Regions from separate parts of the Silvimonas soli genome, predicted to be linked through region 2. Evidence: predicted binding sites of a transcription regulator. Region 2 holds the regulator's gene; the other holds the start of a gene.
The links. The regulator FNR, encoded in region 2, switches genes on or off when oxygen is low (the NO sensors DNR and NnrR bind a similar motif). The targets are predictions, from matches to a motif close to TTGATNNNNATCAA.
Positions count from the first base shown of each region.

Region 1 (8,852 bases), 1.9 Mb from region 2:
CAATGGTCGATGCGCCAAAATTGCGCAGGCTGTTGAACGGTGCCACCGAGACCACACGCGTGGGCAGGCGGCCGGTGAGATGCTTGGTTTCGACAATGGCGACGCCGTCTCCGGTTTTGATATCGGGTGCGATTAGTGGCAGCGGTTCGCCATTGCACCATGCGCCGTGGCCCGCTGCGGCGTAATAGCATTCATTCAGTACCGGCAGGTACACCACACCTAGCGCCGATCGGCCTTGCCGCATCAGGGCAATGGAAATGGCAAAGTACGGTAAACCGTGGACAAAGTTGGTGGTGCCGTCGATAGGATCAACAATCCACAAGCCGTCCGGGTTTTGTTCCAGCAGCGCCAATTGTTCGGCGGTGGTCATCTCTTCGCCCAGCACCGGGCAGTCGACAATCTTTGGCAATCCGTCGACCAATGCGGCCTGGCTGGCCAGATCAGCTTCGGTAAATGTGCTGCCATCCTGTTTGCGCCCGCTGGCCACTTTCAGGAAACGTGGCATGACCTCTCGCGCGGCGACTTCCCGGGCGAGATCACAGATTTGGGCCAGCAGTTCCAGGTCAGACACGGGGTGCTCCAGCTAGGTTGCTTCGAGGTGATTGTATGCGAGCCAATGCAAATGGTCTTTCGGAATTTGCCGCGCCGCAATAATGGTTTTCCATGGGAGTAGCGTTGGACAACGTGGCCTGCCCCATTTCAACGTGGCCGCGCCAGCCAGTCGCAGACCATGAGGATGACTGGATGGATATAACCATCCCATAAAAAACGGCCCGCATTTGCGGGCCGTTCTGTTCAACAACCACTTGCTATCTGATGGCTTAGTAAGGCCACTTCCAGTCACGTACTTCCGGCATGTCGTCGCCGTACTCGTTGATGTAGTGCTTGTGTTCAACGAGCTTGTCTTCGAACTTCTGCCGAACGTGCGCACCCTTCACTGCCAGAGCTGGAACGCGGTCGATCACATCAATCGCCAGCGAGTAACGGTCAACCTGGTTCATCACCACCATATCGAACGGTGTGGAGGTGGTGCCGTTTTCCACATAGCCACGTACGTGCAGATTGTCGTGACCGTTGCGGCGATAGCAGATGCGGTGAATCAGCCATGGGTAGCCGTGGAAGGCAAACACAATGGGTTTGTCGGTGGTGAAGACCGAATCAAACTCATGGTCATCCAGACCGTGTGGGTGTTCGACCTTGGGTTGCAGCGTCATCAAGTCGACCACGTTCACAAAGCGGATTTTCAGGTCCGGGAAGTGCTGGCGCAGCAAGTCGGTTGCGGCCAATGCTTCCATCGTCGGCACGTCACCGGCGCAAGCCACCACGACGTCGGGCTCGGTGCCTTGGTCATTGGACGCCCAATCCCAGATACCCACGCCCTTGGTGCAATGCTTGATGGCCTGATCCATGGTCAGGTATTGCAGCGCTGGCTGCTTACCCGCAACCACCACGTTCACATAATGACGTGAGCGCAGGCAGTGGTCGGTTACCGACAACAAGGTGTTGGCATCAGCGGGCAGATACACGCGGATGACTTCGGACTTCTTGTTGACCACGTGGTCAAGGAAGCCAGGATCCTGGTGCGAGAAGCCGTTGTGATCCTGACGCCAGACGTGGCTGGTCAGCAGGTAGTTCAGCGACGGAATCTGTTTGCGCCAATGGATGTCACGTGTGGTTTTGAGCCACTTGGCGTGCTGGTTGAACATGGAGTCGATCACGTGAATGAACGCTTCATAGCAACTAAAGAAGCCGTGACGACCAGTCAATAGATAACCTTCGAGCCAGCCTTGGCAGGTGTGCTCAGACAGGATTTCCATCACGCGGCCATCTTGTGCCAGATAGTCGTTGTTGGCGTCTTCTGGCTTGTGTTCGGCCATCCAGTCTTTGCCGGTCACGTCATACACGTCTTGCCAGCGGTTGGATGCAGTTTCATCCGGGCCAAAGATACGGAAGTTCTTGGCGTCCAGATTTTCTTTCATCACGTCGCGCAGGAACTTGCCCATAACGCGGGTGGCTTCGGCGTTGACGGTGCCCGGCTTTTTGACTTCAACCGCATATTTGCGGAAGTCCGGCATTTTCAGGTCTTGCGAAACCAGACCATGCACATGTTTGTTGGCACCCATGCGCAGGTCGCCCTTCGGCGCCAGTTCACGCAGTTCTGGCTTGAGGGCGCCGTCATCGGTGAACAGTTCTTTTGGTTTGTAGCTCTTGAGCCAGTCTTCCAGATTCTTGACGTGCTCTGGCGTCATGTCGGAGAACGGCACCTGGTGGCTGCGCCAGTAATCCTCAACCTTCTTGCCGTCGATTTCCACCGGGCCAGTCCAGCCTTTAGGGCTGCGCAGAACGATCATCGGCCATTGCGGACGAGTCAGTTCTTTACCGGCTTTTTGTTCTTTCAGGGCTTTCTCGCGGATCGCCTTGAATTCGTCCAGCACGGTGTCCATGGTGGCGGCAAAACGCTGGTGCATCTCGGTGTAGTCATGGACATCTTTACCCACTTCAACAAAGTGCGGCTTGTAGCCATAACCTTCGAACAGTTTTTGCAGTTCTTCTTTGGGGATACGGGCCAGCAAGGTCGGATTGGCGATCTTGTAACCGTTCAGATGCAGAATTGGCAGCACCAGACCGTCATTGATTGGGTGCAGATACTTGTTGGAGTGCCAGCTGGTGGCCAGCGGGCCGGTTTCTGCTTCGCCGTCGCCGACAACGCAGGCAACCAGCAGATCCGGGTTATCAAACGCAGCGCCAAAAGCGTGGGAAACCGAATAACCCAGCTCACCACCTTCGTGCATCGAGCCCGGTGTTTCCGGTGCCACGTGCGAAGGAATGCCGCCAGGGAAAGAGAACTGCTTGAACAGACGCTGGATACCATCAGTGGTCTGGCCGATGCTCGGATAGATCTCACCGTAAGTGCCTTCGAGCCAGGTGTTGGCAACCAGACCAGGGCCACCGTGGCCAGGGCCGGCAATATAAGCCACCGACAAATTGCGTTCTTTGATCACTCGATTCAAATGCACGTACACAAAGTTCAGACCCGGCGTGGTCCCCCAGTGACCCAGCAGGCGCGGCTTGACGTGTTCGCGCTTGAGAGGCTTTTTCAGAAGGGGATTGTCGAGCAGGTAGATCTGACCAACTGAGAGATAGTTGGCGGCACGCCAGTACGCGTGCATCTTGTCGATGAGGTCCTTAGGGAGAGCTTTTTGAGCCACGGTTCACCTCGTTTCCTGGTTGTGATTGCAAAAACTTTTTTGACAGTGATGACCTTTGCCCTGCTGACAAGACAAAGGTGCCGGGTTGAAGTCAGTCTATGCCGTTTACATAAGAGTCATCTGATGCAGATCAACACGAAGAGTTGCGTTTCTGCTTGCTGTGACAAAATTACCGAGTAACCACCGAGAAATCTCTAGCCGAAGATGAAGAAAGACAGCTCATGGTCTTTACCAGTTCCACCGCTGCAAAAAGAAAGCACTGTGCAAATTATCATGGCATAAATTTAAAAATATGCACGGTAGGACGGCGTGATTTCAGCTGGCTGACCAAATAAAAAAGGACCGCAGCAGCGGTCCTTTTTGACAGGCGAAAATCGTCATCAGAAATGAAAGAAAATCAGTGTCACCAGCAGGTATAACGGCATTAGAATGGCACCGGACCAGAGCATGTAACCGAAGAACCCCGGCATCTTGACCTTGCCTTGCTCGGCAATCGCCTTGACCATGAAATTGGGCGCGTTACCAATATAGGTGTTGGCGCCCATGAACACGGCACCCATGGAAATCGCCAGTAGCGTGGATGCCATTGGCCCCATCATGTGCGCCGCATCGCCGTGGGCCAGGTTGAAAAACACCAGGTAGGTCGGGGCGTTATCCAGAAAGCTCGACAGCAGGCCGGTCATCCAGAAATACATGCCATCAATGGGCTCGCCGTTGCTGTTGCTGACCACTTTGACCAGCGCCGCCAGATGCCCGGCCTCGCCCGCGCGCAGGATGGCAATGGCGGGCGCGATGGTAATGAAGATCGCCAGAAACAATTTGGCGACTTCCAGAATCGGAAACCAGTTGAACTCGTTGCCAGCGCGGATTTGCTTGGGCGTTAACCACAACGAGATCAGCGCAAAGACCAGCAGCAAGACATCGCGCACCACGCTTTGCAGATCAACCGGCGTGCCATACACGTCAAACTGCACGCCGCTATTCCACACGCCGGACATCAACACTGCGGCAACCACGCCGCCAATCAATGCCATGTTCCACAAGCCGTAGAGCTTGATCGGTTGCGGCTTTTCGGTGGCCACGGGTGCGGGATCACGCTGCCAGAAGCGCCGGTCCAGCACGTAGAACACAGCCAGTAACACAGCCGAGCAGAACAACACGGACGGGAACATGTGTTTCACCGTCCACATGAAGCTCACGCCCTGCAAGAAGCCGAGGAACAGCGGTGGATCGCCCAGCGGGGTCAAGCCGCCACCGATATTGGCTACCAGAAAAATAAAGAACACCACCACATGCACGTTGTGCTGACGGTGTGCGTTGGCTTTGAGGATGGGCCGGATCAACAGCATGGCTGCGCCGGTGGTCCCCATGATCGAGGCCAGTGCTGTGCCCAAAGCCAGCAGACCGGTGTTCAGACCGGCCGAACCGCGCAGCGTGCCCCAGACCAGAATGCCGCCGGAAATCGTGTAGAGCGCAAACAGCAGCAAGATGAACGGGATGTACTCGCCCACCAGCGCATGCACCACGCTATGCAGCGCCGCATCCGGACCGAAAACCATGGCAAATGGCACGAGAAAAACCGCAATCCAGAAGGCGGCGATCTTGCCAAAGTGGTCATGCCAGAAATGCGGTGCCAGCAAGGGAAAAACAGCAATGGACAACAGCATGCCGGCAAACGGAATCGTCCACGCCAATGACAAATTGGCGCCGTCGGGGCTAGCGGCAAAGGCGGCGGCAGGGAGCAAAAAGGTAAGTAAAGCGGCAAAGCGGTGGATAGTCATGAGCGGGATGGCTGTCCTGAAGAGATGGTAAGTGTCACCGAACAGACGGTGGCATGAGTGTTTTTTTAAGTGTCCGGTGACCCGGCAGCGCTCGTCGCGCCAAGCGGGTAAACAAAGGCGGGCACAATATTGATTTAGACGGTATTGGTTAGATAGCTACATGGTTATAGCCAGGCGGCCATGCAGTGCAGTATGTTTCGGGTTTTCCCCGCTTAATGCCAGCAGCCAAGCCGGTTTTGTCCTGCCCTGCAGAGGACAAGGACAAAACGGACCAAGCCAAAACTGTGCCTGTTACCAGGTGCCCACGTTAGCGCGGGAAGCCCATGGTTCTGCAGCGGGTAGTGCAGCGCCGGCTTGCAGCAGTTCGATAGAAATACCATCTGGCGAACGTACGAAAGCCATGTGGCCGTCACGCGGAGGACGCAATACCGCTGCGCCGTGTGCTTCCAGCCGGGCACAAGCGGCGTAGATGTCTTCGACCTCATAGGCCAGATGCCCAAAATTGCGCCCGCCAGTGTAAACCTCCGGGTCCCAATTAAACGTGAGTTCGACTTGCGCGTCGGTATCACCAGGCGCGGCTAGGTAGATCAAGGTAAAGCGGCCGCGCTCGCTTTCTTTGCGCGAGACTTCTTCCAGACCCAGCGCGTCGCGATAAAAACGCATGGATTCTTCCACGTCGGTGACGCGAACCATCGTATGTAGATACTTCATTTTTTTCTCCTTGTTCATTGCTCTGGCTGCGGGGGCAAACTCAGTCGACCCTTATCCGGGCAATCAGCCAGCTCGCCATTATCGGTTGATTGGATGACACACCCGAATTTTTCTTGAGCGTATGCCAGCGCCAGGCCGGTCAGACAAGCCATGGCGAGATGTGTTCCGTACAGCTTGTCATGCGTACCGGCACGTTACTTCACGGCAACCGTAGTGGTCTTAGCCATGGTTGATATGCGTACGGGTATGCAAAGAGCGAAACGCACCCGGCGTCATGCCCTGGTTGCGTTTGAATATCCGCCGGAAATACACGGTGTCGGCAAATCCGCACTGGCGCGCAATCTCGTCGATGCCGCTGCGGGTTTCGGCCAGCAACGCGGCGGCGTGACGTGTGCGGCGTTCGTTAATGGCATCGGTCAGCGTCTTGCCATATTCGGCGCGAAATACCCGGCCCAGATAATCGGGATTGCAACGCAGTTCGGCAGCAATACTGGATGACGAAATCGCGTCCTGAAACTTGGTTTGTATAACCACGTCGGCTTTGCCCGCCAGCACGGATGCCGCGCCTTCTTCGGTTCGGGCGGACTGACTGGAGCGCGCCAGCTCGCACAATATCAGCATCATCAGCAGGCTCAACGTGGCCGAACGCGCGCCGAATAACTCCTGGTCGTCCAGCAGGCGCCGGAATAAAGCGGTGACATGATCCGGCCGCGCCACGGCGGCGTGCTGGCGCGCTTGTAACTGGCCTTCTTGCGACATGACCGCGAGCGCATCGTGGGTAAAGTGTGCCCAGTAGAACTTGAGATCACGCGAGCTGGGTCGCGTGCCTCGATGATGACGGCCTGGCCACAGCAACAGCGCTTCACCGGCGCGAACCTCGAAGTCGTTTCCTTCCTCGCTCAGATACAGCACGCCCTCTTTGACGAAAACCAGCTCATAAGAATTGAGGATGCGTTCCGGGTGCGTCCACGTCGCGCAGGTGGAGACGAACAAGCCGCCATTCTGCGCATGTAGTGGCAAAGAGGGATCAAACCGCAGCATGCGATGTGTCCTTATAAGTGTCTGAATTATCCATATCTGGCTATCCAGCCTAAACAGTTCCGACTAAGCGTACCGGTATCGATGTCGGAATAGTCCTGTTTTGTGTGGTTTGATTGCTTGTCGCCGCATTGGCGGTCTGTAGTATTGCGGCCAGCACTACATAACGTCCAGTACACAGGTGCAGGTCCATTCAATGTGCTGGCAATGCCGATGGCCAATCTGCCATCCCCTGATCACGGAGCCAAAAAATGAATACCTCTGGAAGGGCAACTCTGCTTTTGGGCGCGAGCCTGATATTTGCTGCGTCGGCCTGCGCCGTTGCAGATGATGCAAACAACGCGACGTTCTGGGTCCGCATGCAGGATTCGTCGGTCGCCACGCCTCTGGTCAAGGCCTGGAACGCCAGCCACAAAGACCAGATCAGCCTTACCGTCGTTCCCAACGATGATTTCATGACCAAGTTTGGCACTGCCGCCGCCTCAGGCAACGTGCCGGATATCCTGGCGGTGGATTTGATCTACGTGCCGCAACTGGCCAAAGCCGGGCAACTGACCGATATCACTGACAAAGCCAAAGCACTGCCATTTGCCGGAACGCTGTCCAAAGCACATATGCGTCTGGCCAATTCCGGTGGGCGCCAATATGCCTTGCCATTCAGTGCCGAAGGCTCCTTGCTGGTTTACAACAAAGGGCTGTTCAAGAAGGCCGGGCTGGACCCCAACAGCCCACCCAAAGACTGGGCCGGGATCGAGGCTGATGCCAAGAAAATCACCGCACTCGGCGGCGGTGTAAAAGGGTTCTATTTCTCCGGCGCGTGTGGCGGTTGCCAGATTTTCACCTTCACGCCGTACATCTGGGCATCGGGCGGCGACATTTTGAGTGCCGATGGCAAAACCCCGACGCTGGACAAACCCGAAGTCAAAAACGCGCTTAATTTTTACCATCGCATGTGGAGCACCGGGCAAATCTCGGCTGGCTCTAAAACAGATGCGGGCCAGAACTTTATCAACACCTTCCTCACCGGCAAGGTCGGCATGGTGGGCACCGGTGCCTTTGCCATTGGCCTGCTCAAACGTGAACATCCGGAAATCGACTTTGGTGTGACGCCATTCCCCGGTGAAAAAGGCGGCACCGCCAGCTTTGCCGGTGGCGATTCGATTGGTATCCCCAAGGGCTCGAAACACCCGGGCACTGCATTTGAGTTCATTAGCTGGTGTCTGACCGAGCCAGTGCAGGTGGAATACTTTGCCAAAAACGGCAGCATCCCGGTGCGCTCCGATCTGGGCAAAGCCTATGTCAATGGCGATCCACGACTGCAAGTCGCGTTTGATGCGTTCAGCAAAGGCCAGGCTCCCTACAGCGACAAGTTCAACCAGTTGATCAACGACAACAACGGGCCGTGGGCGACGATGGTGCAAGAAGCGGTGTATGGCGGCAACGTCGATGCCGCCGTCAAGAAAGCACAAACGCGCTTTACCGAAATTCTGGCCGGTAAGTAATCGCACCAAAGCCGCACTGCGCTGCCACGCGGAGCGGCTTTCCCTCGGGGGATTGCCATGGCTGCCCAAGCCAGTTTGACCACGCGCAACGCATGGGCCGGTTATTTGTTTGTCGCGCCGTGTCTGTTGATGATTGCCACCTTCTTTTTCATTCCGCTGGGTATGACCTTGTGGATGTCGCTGCACGACTGGCCATTATTTGGCGCACGCAGTTTCAATGGCCTGGATAACTACGTGCAGTTGGCACACGACGATTCGTTCTGGCAAAGCCTGCTGTTCACCACCAAGTACACGCTGCTGGTGACGCCAGCGCTGTTTATTGCGGCCTTTATCCTGGCATTGGTCGTACAACGCCCGGGGCGCTGGTCAGGATTGTTTCGCACTGCGTACTTTCTGCCGGTGGTGATTGGCATGAGTGCAGCCAGCCTGTTGTGGGTATGGCTGTACAACGATCAGGTGGGCGTTTTCAGCGCCATTCTGATGAAAGTGGGGCTGCTGGATGAGCCACTGGAATGGTTCGATACCGCCAACGGCGCGTTGTTTTCCATCGTCGCCATGGTTACTTGGAAGATGACCGGCTTCACCATGGTGCTGCTGCTGGTAGGCATGCA
Region 1 covers NZ_CP106736.1:2,110,192-2,119,043, reverse strand. Annotated here, with positions in the region: gene N7220_RS09725 (inositol monophosphatase family protein) at 1-562, opposite strand, end outside; gene N7220_RS09720 (phosphoketolase family protein) at 822-3,209, opposite strand; gene N7220_RS09715 (sodium:proton antiporter) at 3,590-4,990, opposite strand; gene N7220_RS09710 (VOC family protein) at 5,282-5,701, opposite strand; gene N7220_RS09705 (AraC family transcriptional regulator) at 5,921-6,742, opposite strand; gene N7220_RS09700 (ABC transporter substrate-binding protein) at 6,991-8,241, shown strand; gene N7220_RS09695 (carbohydrate ABC transporter permease) at 8,299-8,852, shown strand, end outside.
Region 1: a site for FNR is predicted at 3,330-3,343, ahead of N7220_RS09720 (phosphoketolase family protein). Genes of this name have one in related genera too.

Region 2 (8,852 bases):
TTACGCCCGGCCCGTTTGGACGAATACAAGGCCAGATCGGCCTGGGCTTTTACGCGATCAACCTTGGGTGTGCCCGGTTCGTAAACTGCCACGCCCAGGCTGCCTGTGACGGCAATCGGCACCTCGTCGTAGCTGATCGGGCTTTCGGCAATGGCGCGCCGAATGCGCTCAGCTGCGGCAATAGCGCCGTCCCGACCCGTTTGCGGCAGCATTAGCAAGAACTCTTCACCACCGTAGCGTCCGAACACGTCGGTATCGCGTAGCACCCGGCGAATGCGCTCCACCACCTCGCGCAGCACTTCATCGCCGCCAAGGTGGCCGTGGGTGTCGTTGATCTGCTTGAAATGATCCAGGTCCAGCAGGATCACACTGAAGGTTTCAGCCTGATAACGCTCGACCCTGGCGATTTCATCCACCAACCGCGCTTCAGTAAAGCGGCGGTTGTAAACCCCGGTCAAACCATCGCGACTGGAGCTTTCTTCGAGCTTGGCCATCGCCTGCTTCAGCATGCTTTGGTAAACCGCCGCATCAGTCACATCCGAAACCGTGACCGCTACGGCGCTGACTTCACCTGTGGCTTCACGTACCGGCATGAACGTGCAGTTTTGCTGCATGAAATCAATGCCGCCAGTAATTGGCCGGTTGTGCCGGAACGGAAACAGCCAGGGGCGCTGCTCCCACGAGGTGAAGGCAAAGTTGTGCAGCGTAAATACGCCGTCCACCTTTTTGGCCAGCCACTTTTGCGGCAGGTCCGGGAACAGTTCAAACAGATTCTGCCCAATCGCGGCCTCGGCGCTCACGCCGCTGTGGTCTGCCATAAAGCGATTCCACAGTAAAACCCGGTACTGCTTGTCCACCGCGAAAATGCCAACACCGACTTCACTGATAATGAAATTGCGCAACGTCTCCAGCATTAGATGCTTTCCATGAACGCATCAAGCGCCTTTTTCAGTTGGGTGATGGATTCTTCCGGCATCAGCGTGAGCAAATGGCAGGTGAAATCGCGAATTTCCAGGGTGAAGCGCACCTGAATCAGCAAGGCGCAATCCCACGTCAATTGCTCGGGGTTAATCAGTCGGTCAACCTCGGCGTTTTCGGCAATCAGCGTAGGTGGCGAATATGAAAGTGGCGACAACAGTAGATCGGCAATGCCGTTCAAACATGCGCCGACCAGCACATTGCCGACATCAAGCAGCAACTCACGTTCGGTGGAGGCGCCGATCTCGTCTTCGTAGCCCATGAGATCAGCCAGGTTGCGACAGCCACGCTCGTCGTAGATCACCACGGCTTCGCCACGCAACATGCCGCTGAAAGACTGGCGCACTGCGGTAACGGCCAGCTCACGCCCGACGGTGTTAGCAATGGTTTCGGAGATATTGCTCGCATCCGCAAGGCAAATCCCCGGCACCGACAAATGCACAAACCCGCCCATGATTTGTGCCAGCAAAGCTCCCGCCCTGCCCATGGCGATGTTGGTTACTTCCTGCAGCGCATCGCGCTGGTCTTCGTTCAAAGCAATCGCAGTCATAGGTTGATCCCGTACTCGCGCAGAACAGCCTCAATGCTAACCGGATCGACAGGCTTTTTCACGAAAGCAGCCGCGCCCAGCGCCCGTACACGCTCGCGAGCGAGGGTCTGTACGTCGGCGGTAACGACGATCACGAAAGAGTTCAGGCCTTCTTTCTGCAGCGTTTCCAGGACGCCATAACCATCCAGATCTGGCATGGTCAGGTCAAGAAACATCACATCAGCCTTTCCATTTTTGTAAGCTTCAAGCGCTTCGAGACCATTGCTGGCCTGGGTGATTTCCACATCCCATTGCGGCGGCAACGCTTTGATCAGCATTTTGCGTGCGATAGTGGAATCGTCGACAACGAGGATCGGCGTGGGCATGCTGGGTTTTGACCTATTCAACGATGCTAAAGGCATAAGCTGACAGATTTTAGTTCAGTTACGTTGCACTGAATAGTCTGTCAAAGGACTATATGACTAAATAGCAGCAGTGAAACCAGGCGCCAGATACCAAACGACACAAATAACAATCCTGCCACAAGCCTGACCAAAGGCTTGCGCAACAGAAGGTTTGCACGCCCCGCCGCCTGGCCAATCAACAACAGGTTTGGCAGTGTTCCCAGCCCAAAGGCAAGCATTATCAGGGCCCCTCGAACGACACTGCCGCTAGCCAAAGCTGACAAGCTTGCGGTGTAGACCAAGCCGCAAGGCAACCAGCCCCATAGGCCACCGATAATAAACGTGTCTCGCCAGTGCCTGACAGGCAAGCGACGCGCCAGTAAGGGCTGAATTTTTCGCCAGACGGGCCGACCAACGGTTTCCAGCCGAGTCACCCAGGTCGACCATCCAGCCAGATACAAGCCCACCGCAATCAATAGCAGGTTGGCCAGTACAAACAGGACTACCTTGATCGACTGCAGCGAAACAAGCGCCGGCAACGAACCAATGGCACCGACCAAAGCCCCGATCAGCGCGTAACCGCCAATCCGGCCCAGATTAAAACCGAGGTGATAACGCAAGCGCGGACCTGGCGGCAACTGCAGGCTGAATGCAGCAACCACCCCGCCGCACATACCAAAGCAGTGACCACCGCCCAGCAGGCCGGCCACGAAAAAAGCAAGAAGGTCAAAATCGTGCAAATCAGAACCCTGGCAAAGAAAACAATCTGCGGCGGCCTCAAGGCCAGCCGCCACGGCGCGTTGCACGCCGCATGCCGGTCTGAGCTTACCTTAAACCAGGCGCGAATAGCTCGCTGCGGTGGTCTTCTCGCGCAGATGACGGTCGAACACCATCGCAATGGAACGGATCAGCATGCGTCCTTTAGGCGTGACCTCAATGCCCTCTTCGCTCAACTGCAACAAGCCGTCCTGCTCCATCTGTGACAGCCGCCCCATTTCGGGGGCGAAGTAGGTTTTGAAATCCAGTAACCAGGCGGTTTCAATCTGTCCAAAATTGAGGTTAAAGCGACACATTAATCCGTGAATTACCGAACGGCGCAGCAAGTCATCCATATTCAAAATATACCCGCGCTCAATTGGCAATTGATTACGATCGAGCATCTCGTAATACTCATCGATATTTTTTGAATTCTGAAAATACCCGGCCCCAACCTTACCAATTCCGGATACACCAAATGCCAGCAAATCAGATTCCGCGTAAGTTGAATAACCCTGGAAATTACGCTGCAAAGTACCACGGCGCTGGGCAATGGAAAGATCATCATCCGGCAATGCAAAGTGATCCATGCCGATATAAACGTAACCAGCGGCAGTCAATTTGTCGATGGCTGCATGCAGTATATCCAGCTTGGCCGATGAGTCGGGCAATGCGGCCGTATCAATGCGTCGTTGCGGCTTGAAGCGCTCAGGCAAATGGGCATAATTATAAAGCGCAATGCGGTCTGGATGGATGTCCAGCACCCGGTCGATGGTTTGCATGACACTAGCTACAGACTGGAACGGCAGGCCATAGATCAAGTCGATACTGACTGAACGAAACCCGGAAGCGCGCGCGGCGTCAATCACCTTGCGGGTCTGCTCTTCACTCTGAATCCGGTTAACGGCGCGCTGCACTTTCTCGTCAAAGTCCTGAACGCCAACACTCACCCGGTTAAAACCCGTTTCAGCCAGCAACGCTATTTTTGATAATTCAAGTTTGCGCGGATCAATTTCGATTGAATATTCGCCATCCGTCAGAATGTCGAAATTATCATTAATTGCGCGCATTAAAGTGGCTAGTTGGGTTTCCGGCAAAAAAGTCGGTGTACCACCCCCAAAGTGGATCTGGCCAACCTTCATTCGGTATGGCAATATATTTACGTGAAGCTGTATTTCTTTTTGTAGATACTCTGTATATTTAACTGCCTGTGATTCATCTTTGGTAATCACTTTATTGCAAGCGCAGTAATAGCAAATCGTATTGCAAAACGGCAGATGAAAATATAAAGAAGCAGGCTTGTCCGCCTCACCTACACGCGAATGCAACAGCATCTCGCGATAATCGGCAGTTTCAAGCTCGGCAAATCGGTCTGCGGTGGGATAAGACGTGTAGCGAGGGCCTTTGCCATCGTAGCGCTCGACAAGAGATCGATCGAATTCGACCTGCTGGATCAACGGTGTTGTATGCATTTGTCCTACCCCTAAAACACAGGGTAAAGATTTTGCCTACATCTGGGACATAGTTACTTGATCCAAATCAATACGACTCGCATGATGCTAGCATCTACTGCGAGGATACGTGACCTGGCTCAATAAGCGGCACAGAATTCGATGAAGCGGCACACAGGATTGTGTAAGGGTGCCGCTGCAATGGCGTAAAAATTTCAAGTCATAGTGGAACAACATCATGCTGTCACCAATTCAGTTACGCGAAACCGGCCTCAAGCAACTGCGGCACGCCTGCTCAAATTGCAGTTTGCGTGAACTGTGTCTGCCCATTGGCTTGTCGCCCGAAGAAATGCGACAAGTTGATCAATTGGTCAGCCAGGGCCGCCCCATCAAGCGCGGCGAAGCACTCTACCGTGCCGGTGAGCCGTTCCATGCACTCTATGCAGTGCGCCTCGGCTTCTTCAAAACCAGCATCGTTTCTGAAGATGGTCGCGAACAAGTGACCGGTTTTCACATGAATGGTGAGTTGATGGGCATGGATGCAATCAGCACCGACCATCACACTTGTGACGCAGTTGCGTTGGAAGATAGCGAAGTATGCGAACTGCCCTTTGCTGAAATCGAATCCATGTCGCGCCGTATTCCCAACCTGCAACGCCATCTTTACAAGATGATGAGCCGCGAAATCGTCCGCGATCATGGCGTAATGCTGCTGTTGGGCAATATGAAGGCAGAGGAACGGATTGCTGCGTTCTTGCTCAATCTCTCGCAGCGCTTTGCCTTACGTGGCTATTCGCACAGCAGCTTTCATCTGCGCATGACGCGCGAAGAAATCGGCAGCTACCTCGGCCTGAAGCTGGAAACGGTAAGCAGAACCTTATCGCGCTTCCAGGACAATGGTCTGATTCGAGTACAGAACAGGCTCATCGAACTGAAAGACACCGAAGGCTTGAAACAATTGATGAACAACTGTCAAAGCAATTGACTGCCTGATTCCAATGCTCACGCAAGTTTGCCTGGTTGCCCCAGCGGCGCTCGCATCCTCCATCCTTGGCCGCCTGGCGCGATCAGGATTGGGGGTGCCGGTATTTCCGGCAGAAACTCCAACTGCTTTGCCGCCTGCACCCACCCCCGACAGCACGTTGGTGTTGGTGAACCCGCAAGGGCTCGCGGAATATCTGGCATGGAAAAGCCAAGCCGATGCACAGGGCTGGCATCTGCTGGATATAGCCGGCAACTTGCAAAACCCCCTCGGGCAAATCTACGGCTGGATGCTCGCTGTCGGTGCAAAGCACAGTGACCTTGCAATAGCCGAACCCATCATTGCAGCGTTGTCGCCAGCCCTGCCCAACGCATGGCTTCACGCAGGCGGCCCCGGGGCTGGCGCGTTTTTGCAGACCACAAGCGGTGCCTGCCTAATGCAGTCTGGAGAGGTCTGGTTGTGGTTACAGCGCGCGTTGCAGCAACCCGGCAGCACGCCGTTTGATCTGCAGTCTTGGCAATACCTGGTTCACGGCGGTTTTGAGAAGCTGCAGCGAGAGGCGCGGGATTACCTGGCCCTCGACACCGAGCCGTTCACTCCATGGCACGCCGCGCAAAGTGGCCTCTTGCTCCAAGGTAGCTCTAATGCACTGGCGAGGGAGCTAGCACAGTGGCTGCTGATACTCCCAGTCGTCCCAAGCCCGTCCGCCGCAACCGCGTCCTGACACTTCAACAGCACAAGGCTAAGCCAGTATCGGTGGTGCGTTGGCAAAAAAAATGGCCCTCGTCAGAGGGCCATAATCGCAATCGGCAGATATGCGCTTTGAAACGTTAAAACATTTGCTCAAGCAGCTTTGCGACGACCGTTCGCCGCAGGCGCTGCTTTAGTCACATTCTGTACTACAGTGGCAACCCACTCTTCGCTCTGCTTGCGCGCAGCGGCTACTGTTGTGCCATAAGCGTCCAGCGAAGCCGCTACGCCATTGCGCAACACTTTGATGCCTTCGGCACCGGCGGGCGCTTGATCAGCGAATGCGTCAAATCCGGAAAGCACCTCATCGCCAGATTTTTTGACTTGCTGTTCGACCAATTCGCTCAAGGCCTGTTGGGTTGCTTGCGCAATGCCAATGGATTCACGCCATGCGGCAGTGGCTTTTTCAATTAGCGGCTCGACCAGGCCACGCTGTAATGCCAAAGCACCCTGCACATCTTTGGTCTGCGAGAAGGCTTTGATCGCCTCAACGTTATCGGCAGCCACAGTCTTGGCAAAGCCCAGCTGCACGCCCCACAAACGCTCCGCACCGGCCAGAAAGGTCTGTGCGTAATTCAAGGACCGCTCGATCCCGACTTGTTGAGCGCGGGAAAACTCTTCGGCAAAACGGTTGGAACCAAACGTCATGATCTTTCCTTTAGGATTTGTGCAACGCAACATCTGGAAGCATTGTGGCAGAACGCCGATACATGTCAATGCAATATTTGTGCGGCGCACAAAATAATCTTCAGACGAAAAAAAACGACCCTCAGGTCGTATTTTTAATCCGGTGGCTGAACCACCAACTCACGCGCGGGGAGACTCCCCATTACGCCTTGGTATCTACCGCGTTGCCCAGATTAGTCGGGTTGTTATATTGCGGCACCGGCGGTAATGCCTGCAGCAAGCTCAGCGCTGCCGAGGCCTGCGCGTCGTTGGCTTTTTTCATTACCCCGACGCCAACAGCCACGTTGGTCGCTGCGGGTTGCAGAACCAGAGAATTTAGCAAGCTGCTTGCCGTTGATGCAGAAGATGCGGAATCCATAAAACACTCCCATTGATATCAACAACATAACGTAACTTTGGCCACCGAGCAAGCCAGAGGGATCCCACACGCGCACTCCTCGGGGCATGCCTGGCACGGCGAGGGGTGATAGAATCGGCGCTATGAATACCCCTGCATTTATCCATCTCCGCCTGCACTCCGAATTCTCTGTGACCGACGGCATCGTGCGCATTGACGACGCGGTAAGTCATGCCAAAGCGTTAGGCATGCCCGCTGTTGCCGTATCGGATCTGATGAACCTGTTTGGCATGGTCAAGTTGTATAAGTCCTGCCGCAGCGCCGGTCTCAAGCCCATTGTGGCGCTGGATACATGGATCGAAAACGAAGAAGACCGCGACAAACCGACCCGCGTGCTGTTCGTTGCGCGCGATCGCGGTGGTTACGGGCGCTTGTGCGAGTTGCTGACGCGGGCCTATCTGGAAAACCAGTATCGCGGACGGGCTGAGCTTAAAAAAGCGTGGCTGGATGAAGGCGACAACAGCGGTTTGCTGTGTCTGTCTGGCGCCCATCAGGGCGAAATCGGCCAAGCCTTGCTGAATGGCAATCTGGAAGGTGCCAGAGAGTTGGCGCAATGGTGGCACGCTCGCTTTCCAAATGCGTTTTACCTGGAACTGCAACGCACTGGCAAGCCAGAGTGCGAAGTCTCCGTGCAAGGCCATCTTGATCTTGCCTCCGAACTGGATTTGCCCGTCGTCGCAACCCATGCCATCCAGTTTATGGCACCGGACGATTTCAAGGCGCACGAAGCCCGGACTTGCATTGCGGAAGGCTACGTCGTCTCCGACAAACGCCGCCCGCGTAATTTTACTGAAGAGCAGTATTTCAAAACACCTGCTCAAATGCAGGAGTTATTCAGCGATATTCCGGAAGCGCTGGCCAACACCATTACCATCGCTCAGCGCTGCAATATCAATATCGTGCTGGGCAAAAATTTCTTGCCGCTGTTCCCTACTCCGGAAGGCATGACGCTGGATGACTTCCTGGTGCATCAGGCCAAAGAAGGCCTGGAGATGCGACTGGCGCAGCTGTATCCGGATCAGGCCCAGCGCGATGCCGAACGCCCGCGTTACCAGGAACGGCTGAAGTTTGAGACCGATACCATCATCCAGATGGGTTTTCCGGGCTACTTCCTGATCGTGGCCGACTTTATTATCTGGGCCAAGCAAAACGGCTGCCCGGTGGGGCCAGGCCGGGGTTCGGGCGCGGGTTCATTGGTGGCGTATTCGCTGGGTATTACGGACATCGATCCCACCGCCTACGCCCTGCTGTTCGAGCGCTTTTTGAACCCGGAACGGGTTTCCATGCCCGACTTTGATATCGACTTCTGCCAGGACAACCGGTGGCGTGTCATTGAATACGTGCGCGGCAAATATGGCGCCGAAGCGGTGAGCCAGATTGCCACTTTCGGGACCATGGCCGCCAAAGCGGTGGTGCGCGACGTGGGTCGTGTGCTCGATTTACCGTATATGTTTGTCGATGGCCTGTCCAAGTTGATTCCAGCTGCGCCAGGCAAGCAATACAGCCTGGACGATGCCACCGAAATGGTGCCAGAACTAGCCGTACGGGTGCAAAACGAAGAAGAAGTCGCCGAACTGTGGGAACTGGCCAAAAAGCTCGAAGGCCTCACCCGTAACATCGGCATGCATGCCGGGGGCGTATTGATTGCTCCGGGCCAGATCACCGACTTCTGCCCGGTATACCAAGCCAGCGGAGTGGATTCGTCACCCGTCTCCATGCTGGATAAAGATGACGTTGAGCAAGTCGGGCTGGTGAAGTTCGACTTTTTGGGCCTGCGAAATCTGACGATTATCGAACTGGCCCTGCAATATATCAAAGAGCAAACCGGCGAATACATCGACTTGATGAGTCTCGGTTTTGGCGATCAAGCGGCCTACCAGGTTTTCCGCGATGCCAATACAACTGCGGTATTTCAGGT
Region 2 covers NZ_CP106736.1:251,843-260,694, forward strand. Annotated here, with positions in the region: gene N7220_RS01080 (GGDEF domain-containing protein) at 1-914, opposite strand, end outside; gene N7220_RS01085 (hypothetical protein) at 914-1,528, opposite strand; gene N7220_RS01090 (response regulator) at 1,525-1,893, opposite strand; gene N7220_RS01095 (sulfite exporter TauE/SafE family protein) at 1,974-2,717, opposite strand; gene hemN (oxygen-independent coproporphyrinogen III oxidase) at 2,742-4,139, opposite strand; gene fnr (fumarate/nitrate reduction transcriptional regulator Fnr) at 4,357-5,103, shown strand; gene N7220_RS01110 (hypothetical protein) at 5,198-5,824, shown strand; gene N7220_RS01115 (phasin family protein) at 5,944-6,498, opposite strand; gene N7220_RS01120 (YjfB family protein) at 6,680-6,859, opposite strand; gene dnaE (DNA polymerase III subunit alpha) at 7,018-8,852, shown strand, end outside.